One region of the Romboutsia sp. Marseille-P6047 genome, then DNA from elsewhere that is predicted to be linked to it. Evidence: riboswitches for the same ligand, from Rfam matches in the RefSeq annotation. Region 1 holds a riboswitch; each other region holds the start of a gene.
The links. A riboswitch is a leader RNA that binds a small molecule or an ion and turns the genes downstream of it on or off. The one in region 1 is predicted to bind cyclic di-GMP.

Region 1 (5,103 bases):
CAGTTAGCTCTATCTCCACCTAAACCTTTAATCCTTCTAAATTCTTGTGCATAAAGGTTATTAGTTACTTCTCCATCGACAACATATTTTGTATTGAATATATGTCCAAACTCATGAGTATAACACCAGTTGTCATTATCTCTATGAGTTATAGGTAATACTATTTGCTTAAAGAATCCACCGTTTCTTTCTATATTACTTGAACCTAGATAACCAGTGTATCCATGGTCTGCAAATCCTAATGGTACATTTTGGAATACCCTAGCTATAAATTTATTAGGGAAGTAACTATCTTTTTCTTCTTTTGCATCTTTTTCAAAGCCTTGGAATGTTTGGAACATATCATACATTTCTTCCCATTCATTCATAGTATCTTCTACTGTTAAATTAGTTTTTTCCATTGTTTTTAGAGCTTCTACAGCACCTGCTGCACTAGTTGTTATTATACAGTTTTCAGATACTAACTCTACTATATTAAATACTTTACCTTCTGGGTTTCCATTTGTAAATGCATTATCATTATATTCAACCTTTTGTGCGTATTCTTTTACTTCATTTGCAAATTCATTTGCATCTGTTTTTCCATGAATGTATGTAGGGAACTTATTTCCACCTTCAATTCTTAACTTTGGAGCAAAAGCTTGGTCTTTTGGTAATGCATCGTTTACTATATATACTGCACTAGGATTTATTCCAGATGGTGCTTTTATTACATTTTTACCTGGTTGTAGATTTGCCCATCTTCTCCAGTCTCCTTGACCTTTACCAGATTGACCAAAGCATATTCTAGGCATTACTCCATTTTCATCAGCTTCAACATAAACTGTAATTTCTTCACCTTGTGTTACATATAGTCCTGTTGATTGGAATGAAGAGTATGCGGCACCATTAATACTTCTTATGCCAATTTCTTGAGTATATTTTCCTCTTTGTTCTGCTGTTATAATAGTCACATTTTCAAATTTATCTGGATTATTTACTAAATCTTTAGCTAATTCTATATCATTTGAATATAATTCTTTTAGTGGATGCGTTGATAACTCTTCTTCTAATTTGTTTATAGCTTCAACTGAATTAAACTCTTCACTTAGCTGATTATATAAACCATTTGTAAATAATTTTTCCATTTTTTCTGATATTTCATCTTGCTTGTATAAACTAATTTCTGCTGCACAAGCCCAATTTTCATATCCTTTTTTTAATACAAATTTAACTCTTTTAAACTCAGTTGGATTAAATCTTATTTCTACTGAATCTTGAGTAACACTAGATGATCCTGCAGACACTTTTTCAAAATTATCTCCTTTAGTAGTTCTAGAAGCATAAACTTCAAACTCTTGTGCAAATCCTCTATTTGAACCTCTAGGGGCTGTATAAACTATTCTATTTAATGTTGTAAGTTCATCTAACTCCATTACAACTTCATTCGTAAATGTATCTGTGTTTTGTTTTCCTGAATGCCACTTAGTATTAAAATCTCCATCAATAGCTTTTGATATTACTTCACTTGCATAGTGACCGCCATTAGCAGTTATTGATTTTATTTTGGTTATATCTAATTTGTAAACCTCATCATAACCTGAAAGTAATTTGCTATTTATATCTAAAAATTTAGATACTTTTGCATCAGTGTATTGAACATTGCTATTATCAACAAGTAATCTAGCATTGCTTAAATCTTCTTTATAATCTTCATAGAATGGATGTGACTTAGCTTCTTCCTCTAATGCATTTATTTTATCTACTGTATTAAATTCTTCACTAACTTTACTCATACTATTATCTGTAAAAAGTCTTCCCATTTTATCCTTAAGTTTATCTTCTTTATATAAAGCAAATTCAGATGCTAATGCCCAGTTTTCATAACATTGTTTATATACAAATTTAACTCTTCTTGCCTCAGTTGGATTAAACTTTATTTCTAAAGAATCTTTTGTTATACTACTACTTCCTGAAGTTACTTTTTCAAATGTATCTCCCTCAGTTGTTTTTGAAGTATATATATCAAATGAATTAGCAAATCCTCTGCTGTTTAAACTTGTATATACTACCCTATCTAAAGTTTCAAGTTTATCTAAGCTTATAATAACTTCATTTATAAAGCTTGAGCTGTTTTGTTTTCCTGAGTGCCAAGAAGTATTTATATCTCCATCAATTGCTTTTTCTATATTACTACTTCCATAATGGCTACCATTAGTACTTATAGAAGAAGGATTTATTTTAAATAATTTATTGTATTCTAATAAAGCTTCATCGTTAAACGATTTAAATTTGTTTATTACGGCATCTTTATATTCTACATTATTTCCTTCTAGTATTAATCTTGCATTATTTATATATGTTTTAAATTCTTCATAAAGCGGATGATTTTTGACTTTATTTTCAAAATCAGATAATTTATCTAATGTATTAAATTCTTCACTTATTTCATTCATATTTTCATTTGTAAATATAGAGTTTAACTTATCAATTGATTTATCTTCTCTATAGAAATAAAACTCTGATGCACTTGCCCATCCTTGATTTGCTTCTTTGAATACAAACTTAACTTTCTTAGCTGTTATAGTATCAAACTTAAATTCCATCATATTGCCAGTTGATGAATGTGCTCCTGTAGAAACTAATTCAAAATCTGAATCTTCTCCTGTTGTTGAAGCATATATTTCAAATTGAGTTGGGAATCCTTTCCCTTTCGCTCCATCTTGTCTTGTTGCATAAGCAATTCTATCAATTGATTCTATTTCATTAAATTCTACAACAACTTCATTTTGGAAAGTTGAGCTGTTTGACTTTCCTGTTTCCCAGTGAGTTGAAAGATTTCCATCTATAGCTTTATCTATAGAACTTGATCCATATTGACCACCATTGTTAGATATTGATTTGATTTCTTCTCTTAGAATTTTAAACTCTGAATTGTAACCCTCAAAATTAGTGTATTCACTTAAATTAAAGGCCGATATTTTTGCTTCACTTACTACTTTTTCTTCTACTGCTTGAACTTTTTCTTTTACCACTTCATTAGCATATACATTTAATGCTGGAGAGGCATTGCTTACTACAATTGATGCTACTAGTATTGCTGATATTTTTTTCTTCATAATATTTCCCTCGACTATTATTCTAGTTTTATATTTCTTGTAACTAAGGGTTGTACTACCAAGCCTAAAAATTTAATTCTATTATTATTTTTAATAAAAAAACTACCCTCAAAAAGGATAGTTGCCATCAAAAGTAAACATCATAAAATTATCTTTTACCATAAGTGAGCATAAGATTTTTATACGAACAAAGAATTTGTATTCTTCGGCAACTGGCTGGCATAGTTAATAATTAACCTTAGCCCCTTTAGCTTTGCGTCTCTAGATTTCTCTAGATTTGCCTATGAAATTTTAATTTATTCTACCATATTTTTACAGTAATCACAATGTTATTTTTATAATCTATATATTTTAATTATATTAATCTCATTTTAAATAAATATGTATATACACTAAAAAAGGTCTATCTACTTGATAGACTTTAGTTATATTTTAAATTTAATTAAAGTTATATATATTTTTTAGTCACTTTATATCTTTCTTCTTATGTTACTCATTATAAATTTACCTCCAGGTAAAGTAGGTATTTTTCTATACTATAACTTAAATCCTGATCTAAAACGTCATACTCAATACTATTAACAAGAAAATCTAAACTAGCTTTCATTATTTCAATAGTAATTCCTTCACCTGGACATCTATGCCCTTTTGATGGGTCACTTCCACATTGAGGTATAAAGTTAAATAAATTTTCCTTTCGATCTCTAAAACGCTCAGGATAAAATTTATAAGGTTCATTCCATACCCTAGAATCATGATTAATACCATAAACATCTAGTAATACAAACATTCTTTCTATAAAATAATTTTGGATTATAAAAAAGTTTTGCTGCCTCTTCTCCTGTAATACAAATTACTTTTTGACCAAGTAAATGAGTCTCAAATATGTCAGAATGATATTGTTCAATCCTATTTTTAATAAACAAGTATCCTTCTTGCAATAGGTCAATAGTATTATCTAAACTTTTATCATGTGGAACTTGTTTCTTATCTGTCATGAATTTATATTCTCCTTTTCATATAAATTAGAAATATATTTAATTTAAAAGTGGTTTTTTCTTGTGAATATATACTACTTTAATTATTATCTATGATTTTCTATTTTTAATAGTTAGTTTTTAAATAAAAGACTATATATAGATTTATAAAAAATAAATCTATATATAGTCTTTAGCGTAATAAAGCTTTAATATTAATTATATTTATTTTAGCATTTTATCCATGTATTTATTACATAGTTCATCTGCTTTATTGTTTACTATGCAGCTGGAGTGACCTTTTACCTTTATAAATTTTATATCTTTAAATTGATTTTTTAAATTATCTAGTTCAATCCATAATTCTTTATTTTTAACAGGTTCTTTATTTGATGATATCCAATTATTTCTTTTCCATCCATAAATCCAAGATGTTATTCCATTTAATACATAGGAACTATCTACATATACCTCTACTGGTATATTCTTTTTCTTTACTGCTTTTAAACTTTCTATACATCCCATTAGTTCCATTATATTATTTGTAGTTTCTTTACTTCCTCCACTTATTTCTTTTGTATGTTCTCCATATATTAGGTACGCTCCTCATGCACCTATGTTTGATTTTTTACCATTGCCTCGGCATCCGCCATCTGTGTATATTTGTATTTTTTTCATTTTATAATTATACCTTACTATTTGTTAGTAATTTTTTATTAATTCTAGATATTAATTATATCAAAGGTTGTTAAATTCATCAATTAAGATGCTTTTATTAAAAGTTTCTTTTTTTATTTATTATTAAATTAATATAAATATTTTTATTTTATATGTATAATATTTGTATTTATGTTAATGATTTAAATATAACAATATCTTTTGTATTTTTTATAATTCTCCACTAAAAAAGACAGGAATCGGAACCTGTCTTTTTTAATTTAATATTTCTTCCTTTTTCAAATCTTGTTCTTTATAATACTTCTGTAAATCTTCGTAACTTTTTAATACACGATTTTCTAAATCCTCTT
Region 2 (5,103 bases), on a different contig from region 1:
TGAGAGATAAAGGTCAAAAAGTAGGAGCTTACAATGGTTCTACAATAGAAGAACTTATGGGAGTAAACTCTAGAGTTGAATTATCAAAAGCAGAAGCAATAATGAGAAAAAGAATAAATGAAGCTCATATGGTTAATGGTGTAACTATAATAGATACTAACTCTACATACATAGAGTCTGATGTAGAAATAGGAAATGACACTATTATTTATCCAGGGGTAATGTTAAAAGGAAACACTAAAATAGGATGCAACTGTACAATAGAGATGAATTCATCTATAGAAAATTCAACAATTGGAGATAATACAGAAGTAAAAAACTCAACAATAGTTGATAGTATAGTTGGAGAAAATACAACAGTTGGACCATATGCTTATCTTAGACCAAAGAGTAATATAGGGAACCATGTAAAAATAGGTGATTTCGTAGAAGTGAAAAATGCTACTATAGAAGATCACTCAAAGGCTTCACATTTATCTTACATAGGAGATGCACATGTAGGTAAAAATGTAAATATAGGATGTGGAGTAGTATTTGTTAACTATGATGGGAAAAATAAATTTAAATCTGTAGTAAAAGATGGAGCATTTGTTGGTTCAAATTCAAACTTAGTAGCTCCAGTAACAGTTGAAGAAGATGGTTACATAGCTACAGGTTCAACAATAACTAATGATGTGCCAAATGGAGCTTTAGCAATTGCAAGAGAAAGACAAGTTGTTAAAGAAGGTTGGGTAGAAAAGAAAAGAGCTAGAGACAACAAATAAGTTTGATTATTATTTTTAGTTTAGTCTAAAAATTTTAAATATAAATACACAATATATATCAATAGTTTAAATTTTTCGGGAGGATAGGCAATGAATACTAGCGGAAGTGAAATTAAAATAATTTCAGGAAACTCGTCTAAAGAGTTAGCACAAAAGATAGCTGATTATATAGGAGTACCTGTATCAGACTGTCAAGTAGGAACATTCAGTGATGGAGAAATATCTGTAAACATGAATGAGACGGTGAGAGGATGCGATGTTTTCGTAGTTCAATCAACTAACAGTCCAGTTAATGACAACTTAATGGAATTATTAATAATGATAGATGCGCTTAGAAGAGCATCAGCAGGTAGAATAACAGCAGTAATCCCTTACTACGGATATGCAAGACAAGATAGAAAAGCGAAATCTAGAGATCCAATCACAGCTAAGTTAGTTGCGAACTTAATAACAGCTGCAGGTGCAGATAGAGTATTAACAATGGATTTACATGCAGCACAGATACAAGGATACTTTGATATACCACTAGATCACTTATTAGGTGGAAGCATATTAGCTAACTACTTTAATGAGAAGAAAATAGAAGATTTAGTAGTAGTTTCACCTGATTTAGGAAGTGTTACAAGATCTAGAAAATTTGCAACAACATTAGACGGAGATGTTCCATTAGCTATAATCGATAAGAGAAGACCAAAGGCTAATGTCTGTGAAGTTATGAATATAATAGGAGATATTAAAGGAAAGAATGTTATCCTGTTAGATGATATGATAGATACAGCTGGAACAATAACTAATGCAGCTAATGCTCTTAAAGAATTTGGAGCGAAAGATATATATGCTTGTTGTACTCACGGAGTATTATCAGGACCGGCTATAGAAAGAATAGAAAATTCTGCTATAAGTGAGTTAATAGTATTAGATACTATACAACTTCCTGAAGAAAAGAAAATAGATAAGATAAAAGAACTTACTGTAGCTCCTTTATTTGGAGATGCTATAAAGAAGATATTCTCTAACGAATCTATAAGTGTTTTATTTTAATTAAATTAAAAAAGGCTTGTATCCAAAGTTATTTTGGAGCGAGTCTTTTTTTATATAAATTATTATTTAGAATTTAGTAATATTTATACTAAAGTATAAATATGTATTGTTAAAAAGTGGAAAATGGTATATATTTTTTATAGAAAGAAGTTAATAAAAAGTAGAAATCAAAGAAGTATATCTTATATATGGGCACTTTAGGTATACTGAGATAGTAGTGCAACCGGCTATATTATAACAAATTTTGTTTTGATTATAATATGGCCTTTTTTATTACATAAATAGATAGACATAGGGAAAAAATGGTATAATGTATCATGCAAAAGAATAATTTTAATGGTACGAAAGTAGTATATAAATATAGTATTTTACAAAAGAGGTGAATATATGGTTAGTTACACTAAAAGGCGTTTAGGTGATATTTTAGTAGAAGCAGAAAAGATAACATCATATCAACTAGCTCAAGTTTTAAAAGCTCAAAAAACTATGGGTAAAAAATTAGGTGAGATTATAGTCGAGCTTAATATATTAGAAGAAAAAGATATTATTGATGCTATAGAGAAACAAACAGGTATAAAAAAAGTTAATTTGAATGAGATAGAATTTGATAAAAGGGTTATTAAGTTACTTTCTCAAGGATTATGTGAAAAATATACATTAATCCCTTTTGGGATTGAAGAAAATAAATTAAAAATTGCTTTTTCAGATCCACTTAATATATATGCAGTAGATGACATATCTATATCTACAGGATTTGAAGTTGAATCATATATAAGTGATAAAGCGAGTATAAGCAAATTTATTCAAGTTCACTATAGTTCAGAAAAAATGAACTTAGCAGCAGAAGAATTATCAAGAGAAAGTTTAGAATCACAATATATATCTATTAATGTAGAAGATTTAGATGATGTAAAAAGTGCTCCGGCTGTAAAAATGGTAGAGTACTTATTTGCCAATGCAGTTGAAATGAGAGCTTCAGATATACATATTGAACCTTTTGAAAATGAAATAAGAATAAGATATAGAATTGATGGTCAGTTACGTAATATAAATACACTTCCAAAAGAAAGTTTAGGTCCATTAGTTACTAGAATTAAAATATTATCAAATTTAAACATAACTGAAAAAAGAATACCTCAAGATGGTAGAGTAATAGCCAAAATATCTGGAAAAAAGGTTGATTTAAGAATATCTATACTTCCAGTTGTAAATGGAGAAAAAGTAGTTATAAGGGTATTAGATAGAAGTAATTTTAAGGTGGGAAAAGAATACCTAGGAATGGATGATGAAAATATTAAAAGATTAGAGAGAATTATATCAAGTCCGCATGGAATTGTATTAGTTACAGGTCCGACTGGAAGTGGTAAATCTACTACATTATACACTATTTTAAGTGAATTAAATTCATCAGAAGTAAATATTGTTACAATAGAGGACCCTGTAGAGTATACATTAAATGGAATAAATCAAGTAAATGTAAATAATAAAACAAACCTTACTTTTGCTAGTGGATTAAGAAGTATATTAAGACAAGATCCAGATATAGTTATGATAGGGGAAATAAGAGATGAGGAAACAGCTCAAGTTGCAACAAAAGCGGCCATAACAGGACATTTAGTTTTAAGCACATTGCATACTAATGATGCGCCATCTACAATAACTAGATTAATTGATATGAATATAGAACCATACTTAGTATCTACAGCTATTTCTGGGGTAATTGCTCAAAGACTTGTAAAAAAGATATGCCCGCATTGTAAATCACAATATAGTTCAACTACATATGAAAAAAGAATACTAGGTAAGAATGATGATGAGGAACTTTTACTATATAGAGGATTAGGTTGTGGAAATTGCAATTATACAGGATATCTAGGGAGAACTGGTATTTATGAAATTATGGAGATATCAAGAGAACATAGAGATTATATAAATATAAGTAGAGATCCAAATGGTCTTAAAGATATAGCAATTAAAAATGGCATGGAGACATTGGAAGAGAATTGTAAAAAACTAGTTCTTAATGGAATAACAACAGTTAATGAACTTGCTTCGATAACTATGATAAAAAATATATAAGAAAGGGATGATATAAAGTGCCTAAATTTGAATATAGAGCTATAAGCCCTTCAGGAGAAAAGATAACTGGTATACATGAATCAAAATCTAAATTTGAAGTAACGGATATGTTGCGTTCGAATGGGTATTACCCACTAAAAATAGAAGAAAAAATAGAAAGTAAAAATATAGAGATAAATATCTTTCAAAAAATAACTATAAAAGATATAGCTATATTTTGTAGACAGTTTTATACAATGTTAGATGCTGGATTAACAGTAAACTCTGCATTAGAAATATTAGCTCAACAAACTACAAATAAAAAACTTAAAGATATTATAAAAATCGTAGAAGATGATGTTAAGAGGGGGGAAACATTGTCATATGCAATGGGAAAACATTTAGATGCATTTCCAAATTTATTAATAAATATGATTGAAGTTGGCGAAGAAAGTGGAAATCTAGATACAATAATGCTTCGAATGTCAGACCAATATGAAAAAGATAATAAAATAAATAATAAAGTTAGGGTAGCTATGATATATCCAGCAATACTAGCTATAGTGGCAGCATTAGTAGTAGCTATATTAATGATATTTGTAATGCCTTCATTTATTGAAACATTTGAATCTATGGGTACAGAATTACCAGCAATAACAAAATTATTAATGTCTATAAGTGGATTTATAAGTAGTAATATAATATTTATTACATTAGCAATAGTTACACTTTCAGTATTATTTAAGATTTATGCTAAAACAGATCATGGTATGCATACTGTGAGTTACTTGAAGCTAAATATACCGATAATAGACAAATTAAATGAGAAAATAATAGTTTCTAGGTTTACAAGAACGATGTCCCTTTTAATGTCTAGTGGAATACCAATGATAAGAGCGTTAGAGCTAATAGCGGATATAGTTGGAAATAAAATTGCAGAAGAAGTTATATTAAAAATGAGAGAATCTGTAGTTAGAGGTGAAGGAATATATAAACCTATTAGTAACAGTAATATATTTCCTAAAATGATGGCTACGATGGTAAAAATAGGAGAAGAGTCAGGTACATTAGATGACATAATGTATAAAACAGCAGACTTTTATGATGATGAATTAGAAAGTCAAATACAAGCTACTTCAGCAATGATAGAGCCCTTACTTATAGTAGTAATGGGAATTGTAGTAGGATTTATAGTTGTATCTATTATGTTACCTATGACAAGCATGTACGATAGTATATA
Region 3 (5,103 bases), on a different contig from region 1:
TTCTTTTCTTAGATTATATATTAATTTACCTATTTTTTTACAGTCCATTAACATCACTCCTTAGATATAATTTAAACTATTTAGTAAAATCATTCAATAAACTCTCCGTAGAGTTTTCTCTTAATCTATAGGTTCTGCTCTAATATAGTAATAGTCTTAAACATATGATTTTTCATTATAATAATATATTATTTTCTTATATTCCCTTTATAAATCTATCGAGTTATAATATTTTTCCCTGTTTATAACCTCTTGATTATCATTATTAATTTCTATATATACAGGACCTGTTGAGAATTCAATCTTTCATTAGCTTTAAATGTTTTATTTATTTCTAAACCTATGTAATATAAATTACCTGTATCACCTTTAGTTATTATATGCTCTCCTACTTCTAATTCCATTTCTATAACTCCGTTATTTGCAGTATATTCTTGTCCATCAATCACCACGTCTTTATTAAATGTTGAATTTAATACCAATATAAGTTTTGAATTATTTTCAGTTATAAATTTAATACTTGTTGAAGACTCCATTTTTAAGCATTTAGTAAGTTTTAAATCATTATATTTTACTGTTCCTTTCGTACTTGAAAGATTTCCTGATATATCAAAGAAGTTACTACTTTTATTATCCGTTGTAAAGTTATGCTTAACTATTATTGATTCATCAGGAGTCGATGGTGTTTGATCTACTTCTGGTTTTTCCGGTTCTTCTGGTGTAACTGGTGGAATTTCTTCAGGTTGTTGTGGTTCATCTGGTATTACTGGCTCTAATGTTTCTATTGATCCACCACCAATAGAAATTAATTGACTTTTGTATCCTTTGATTGCATTCATTAACTCTATATTTACGCTAGAACTAATATCATCAGCACTTGTAAATTTCCACTCAAAATCTCCACCATTTACTCTTCCTGAATAGTTTGTAACAATACCTCTTACATCTTCTATATTATCTGGAGTATACTCATACATTTTAGAACTTGTATCAAAGTTATTATATGTATTTGCTCCACTTAAAGTCTTATATGTACTTGGAACTATTTCATTTCTCGAAATTGCTAAATAAGCATCAAACTGTGTTGAATTTTGACTTGCATATACAATTCTTGATTCACCTGATATCTTGTTGTTATATGCTTTGATCATACCACCAGATTCACCTGAGAAGTTTCCTTTACCATTTCCATATATATCACTGCCTTGTAATGAAATAAGCATTGGATATTTAGTATTTCTAAAATCACTAGCTTCTACGAAAGCTGAACTGCCTTTAGTTACCCCAACTCCATATTTTGAATTTCCATCAAAATAATTATTATAAATATGCACTGTACCGACTCTTATTCTAGGATGCCTTGAGTCTGAATGATCAAACCAATTATGATGATACGTTACAAAAAACTCTTCAGTATCACTCATTCCACAAAGTGAAGCTTTACCTGAATCATAAAAATGGTTGTATGAAATTGTTACATAGGTTGATTTTCCCTTAACATCAGCTGAACCATCTCCTTTTGCCTGGTCTACATCACTTCCTGCACTTCCATAGAATATATCATTATTATGAATCCATATATTCTCATTCCCTGTATCCAGTGAAATTGCATCATCTGGGAATAACATTATACCAACATTTCTTAATTCTACATTATGAGAATCTCTAATTAAAAATCCCTATTTATATACTGTAGTATCCTCTCCTACACCTTCAAAAGTAACATTATATATTCCCTTTAATTGTAAATATCCACTTGAATTAAGTCCTATAATATCTGATCCTTTTATTTCTCCAATCATACGTATTATTAAAGGTGTTTTATCATAACCTTTTGGACGTTTTGATAGTATATCTACTATACCTGTACATTTAGTTTTACTCCCTTTGCTATTAGTAATAACATCTAACGTTACTGTATTAACATTTTCTGATGTTATATATATTATTTTTGAATCATTCTTAACTGTTCCATTATCATTATATCCTCCTGAGCTAGTCTTCATAGGAGATTCTTTAGAGAACCCAAAACCTTCTCTTGTATGATTTTTAACTTCTATATCTGTTATTATTCCTTGTAAAGATACCTCTTCTTTATTATCTATTGTAGGAATTACTTTTATAATGTATTCGCCTTCTGAAAGACCCAGTATATCTGCTCTAAAATATGATGAGTATTGCCTTATTAGTTCATCGTCTATTTTTTTATATTTATAATATGATTCAGATGCTAGCTTATAATAAACATTATACCCTTTAGCCTCTTTTATCGGCTTCCATTCAACACTTATACTTTCTAACCATCCTTTACTTTCTAATATAGAAACTTTGCTTAATTGAGTTATATGGCCTGTATTATTCTCTATTGCACTTGCAATAATAGCTACATTAGTAGATATTATTGACGCTATAGTCATAGATGCTATAGCTTTTGATAAAATTTTCATCTTCAAATTTAAATCTCCCTTTTATAAATTTATTGTAGCTAAGGGTATTCCGATAAAATCTTAATTCTTTAGTTTTATTTTGCAATAAAAAAACTATCCTAACTTAAGAAAGAGGATAGTTTCCATATAAATCATTACAACCTAATCTATATTTAATTAAATATATTAAATAAATATAATCTTATTTTATAAGAACAAAGAATAAATATTCTTCGGCAACTGGCTGGCATAGTAATAATTACCTTAGCCCCTTTAGCTTTGCGTCTTTGGATTTCTCCAAATTTGCCATTATTTTATTGTAAAAACAATTTATCATATATTTATATCTATTTCAATAGAATATCTTTATAAGAATAACAATACTAGAAAATTTTTCTAGTATTGTTATTCTTATTATGTTCCGCAATAAGTTCTATAAGGACAATTTGATGGCTTAGGTAATTTAGAATACTCTTCTTGTTTTTTTGAATGTTCATATGGTTTAGATAGAACCTCAAGAAGTCTTTTCATAACATTAAGATTACCTTTATTAGCAGCATCAAGAGCTTCTTCAACTCTATGATTTCTTGGAATTACAGCTGGATTTGAATTCATCATTAGTCCTTTAACCATTTCTTTTGACTTTCCTTGTCTTTGTAATCTTTCCTGCCATAATTTATACCAATATTTAAATTCCTGACTATTATACATTGAACTTTCTTTATTATTATCAAATGTTAATGAGATAAATGTATTAGTATAATCTTCATTATACTTCTCCATCATATTAAGCAAATCTTTAATAATAGATTTATCTTCAACCTCTTCATCAAATAATCCAAGCTTAGACCTCATTATAGATATCCAATTTGAATAATATATCTCAGAAAAGTTAGAAATAGCATTTTGAGCTATTTGTATAGCTTTATTCCTATCTTCATTTAGCAACGGTAATAATGATTCTGCAAATCTACATAAGTTCCACTCTGTCATAATAGGTTGATTTTTATATGAATATCTTCCATTTCTATCTATAGAACTAAATACAGTATTAGGATTGTATTCATCCATAAATGCACATGGCCCATAGTCAATTGTTTCTCCACTTATAGTCATATTATCCGTATTCATAACTCCATGTATAAAACCTACACATTGCCACTTAGAAACAAGACTTGCTTGAGATTTTATAACCTCATTAAGTAGATTAATATATTTATTACTATCATCTTTGATATGAGGAAAATGTCTTTTTAAACAGTAATCAGCTAAATCTTTAAGTTGTTGGTGTGACCCAAAGCTCGATACATATTGAAATGTACCAAATCTAATATGACTTGAAGCAACTCTAGTTAATATTGCACCTTTTTTTATATCTTCTCTAATCACTGGATCACCAGTTTTAACTACAGCTAAGCTACGCGTAGTAGGAATTCCGAGTCCATACATTGCTTCGCTTATTATATATTCTCTAAGCATTGGAGCAAGTGCCGCTCTTCCATCTCCTCCACGAGAGTATGGAGTTTTTCCTGAACCTTTAAGTTGAATATCATATCTTTCACCTAACGGTGTTATTTGCTCTCCTATTAATAAAGCTCTTCCATCACCTAGTATTGTAAAGTGCCCAAACTGGTGACCTCCATATGCTTGAGCAATATATTCTCCACCTTCTATTTTCTTATTTCCTGAGAATATTAAAGTTCCTTCATAACTTTTTAAGGAATCAATATTAAAACCTAAATTTTTTGCCAATTGCTCATTTAATATAATTAACTTTGGTGATGATACTGGATCTATATTAATTTTACTATAAAAAAAATCAGATAAATTTATATACGTATTATCAAAATTCCATCCCATGTTATTTGCATTTTTTATATAAGTCATTTTTCCTCCTTTATTTTAATTTAGATTTATTAATTAATATACCCTTATTAATCATTTCAAATAATCTTATTTAACACAAATCTTTAATCCTTTTTTTGTAATTTTAGACAGTAAAATTTAATTATAAAACTCAACTGTATTTTCACTTATAATGTTCATAACGATAATATAAAACAAACTAAAAGTCACTCTGATTTAATCAGAGTGACTTTTAGTTTGTTTTTAAATTTATTAAAAACATTTTTCTTTTACATTGTCTACTTCGATTTGTTCTCCGTTAGATTCTATAACTCTTTTATACCAAAAGTATGAATCTTTACGTAACCTCTTCATAGTACCATTACCTTCATTATCACGATCTACATATATCATACCATATCTCTTCTTCATTTCGCCTGTAGTAAATGATACTAAATCTATTATTCCCCATGGGGGATATCCCATTAAGTCTACTCCATCATAATTTACAGCTTTTTTAATTTCTTCTATATGTTGTTTTAAATAATCTATACGATTTATATCATGAATTTCTTCATTTTCTTCAACTACATCTACTGCTCCAAATCCATTTTCAACTATAAACATAGGCAGTTGATATCTATCATATATACGATTTAATGTATATCTTAGACCAACTGGATCTATTGCCCATCCCCAATCACTAGATTTTATATATGGATTTTCAACGCCATTTTCTAATCCACCATTCACTATATCTCCAGTATTATCATTATGTACATCAGATTTAACTGTCGTAGACATATAATAACTAAATCCTATATAATCAACT

Region 2: another riboswitch for cyclic di-GMP. It lies ahead of EIH23_RS12565 (GspE/PulE family protein); the one in region 1 lies ahead of EIH23_RS06820 (NPCBM/NEW2 domain-containing protein).
Region 3: another riboswitch for cyclic di-GMP. It lies ahead of EIH23_RS16620 (hypothetical protein); the one in region 1 lies ahead of EIH23_RS06820 (NPCBM/NEW2 domain-containing protein).

What each region holds. Positions count from the first base shown of each region.
Region 1 covers NZ_UWOT01000005.1:109,656-114,758, forward strand. Annotated here, with positions in the region: gene EIH23_RS06820 (NPCBM/NEW2 domain-containing protein) at 1-3,098, opposite strand, end outside; cyclic di-GMP riboswitch class I at 3,303-3,390, opposite strand; gene EIH23_RS16850 (cytochrome P450) at 3,595-3,888, opposite strand; gene EIH23_RS16855 (hypothetical protein) at 3,857-4,096, opposite strand; gene EIH23_RS06830 (ribonuclease H family protein) at 4,301-4,669, opposite strand; gene EIH23_RS06835 (YfjL-like protein) at 5,009-5,103, opposite strand, start outside.
Region 2 covers NZ_UWOT01000013.1:63,655-68,757, reverse strand. Annotated here, with positions in the region: gene glmU (bifunctional UDP-N-acetylglucosamine diphosphorylase/glucosamine-1-phosphate N-acetyltransferase GlmU) at 1-764, shown strand, start outside; gene EIH23_RS12570 (ribose-phosphate diphosphokinase) at 855-1,805, shown strand; cyclic di-GMP riboswitch class II at 1,959-2,043, shown strand; gene EIH23_RS12565 (GspE/PulE family protein) at 2,193-3,884, shown strand; gene EIH23_RS12560 (type II secretion system F family protein) at 3,902-5,103, shown strand, end outside.
Region 3 covers NZ_UWOT01000008.1:65,143-70,245, forward strand. Annotated here, with positions in the region: gene EIH23_RS09795 (helix-turn-helix domain-containing protein) at 1-48, opposite strand, end outside; gene EIH23_RS16615 (pectate lyase family protein) at 273-1,670, opposite strand; gene EIH23_RS16620 (hypothetical protein) at 1,680-2,453, opposite strand; cyclic di-GMP riboswitch class I at 2,659-2,744, opposite strand; gene EIH23_RS09805 (protein adenylyltransferase SelO) at 2,841-4,313, opposite strand; gene EIH23_RS09810 (6-phospho-beta-glucosidase) at 4,545-5,103, opposite strand, start outside.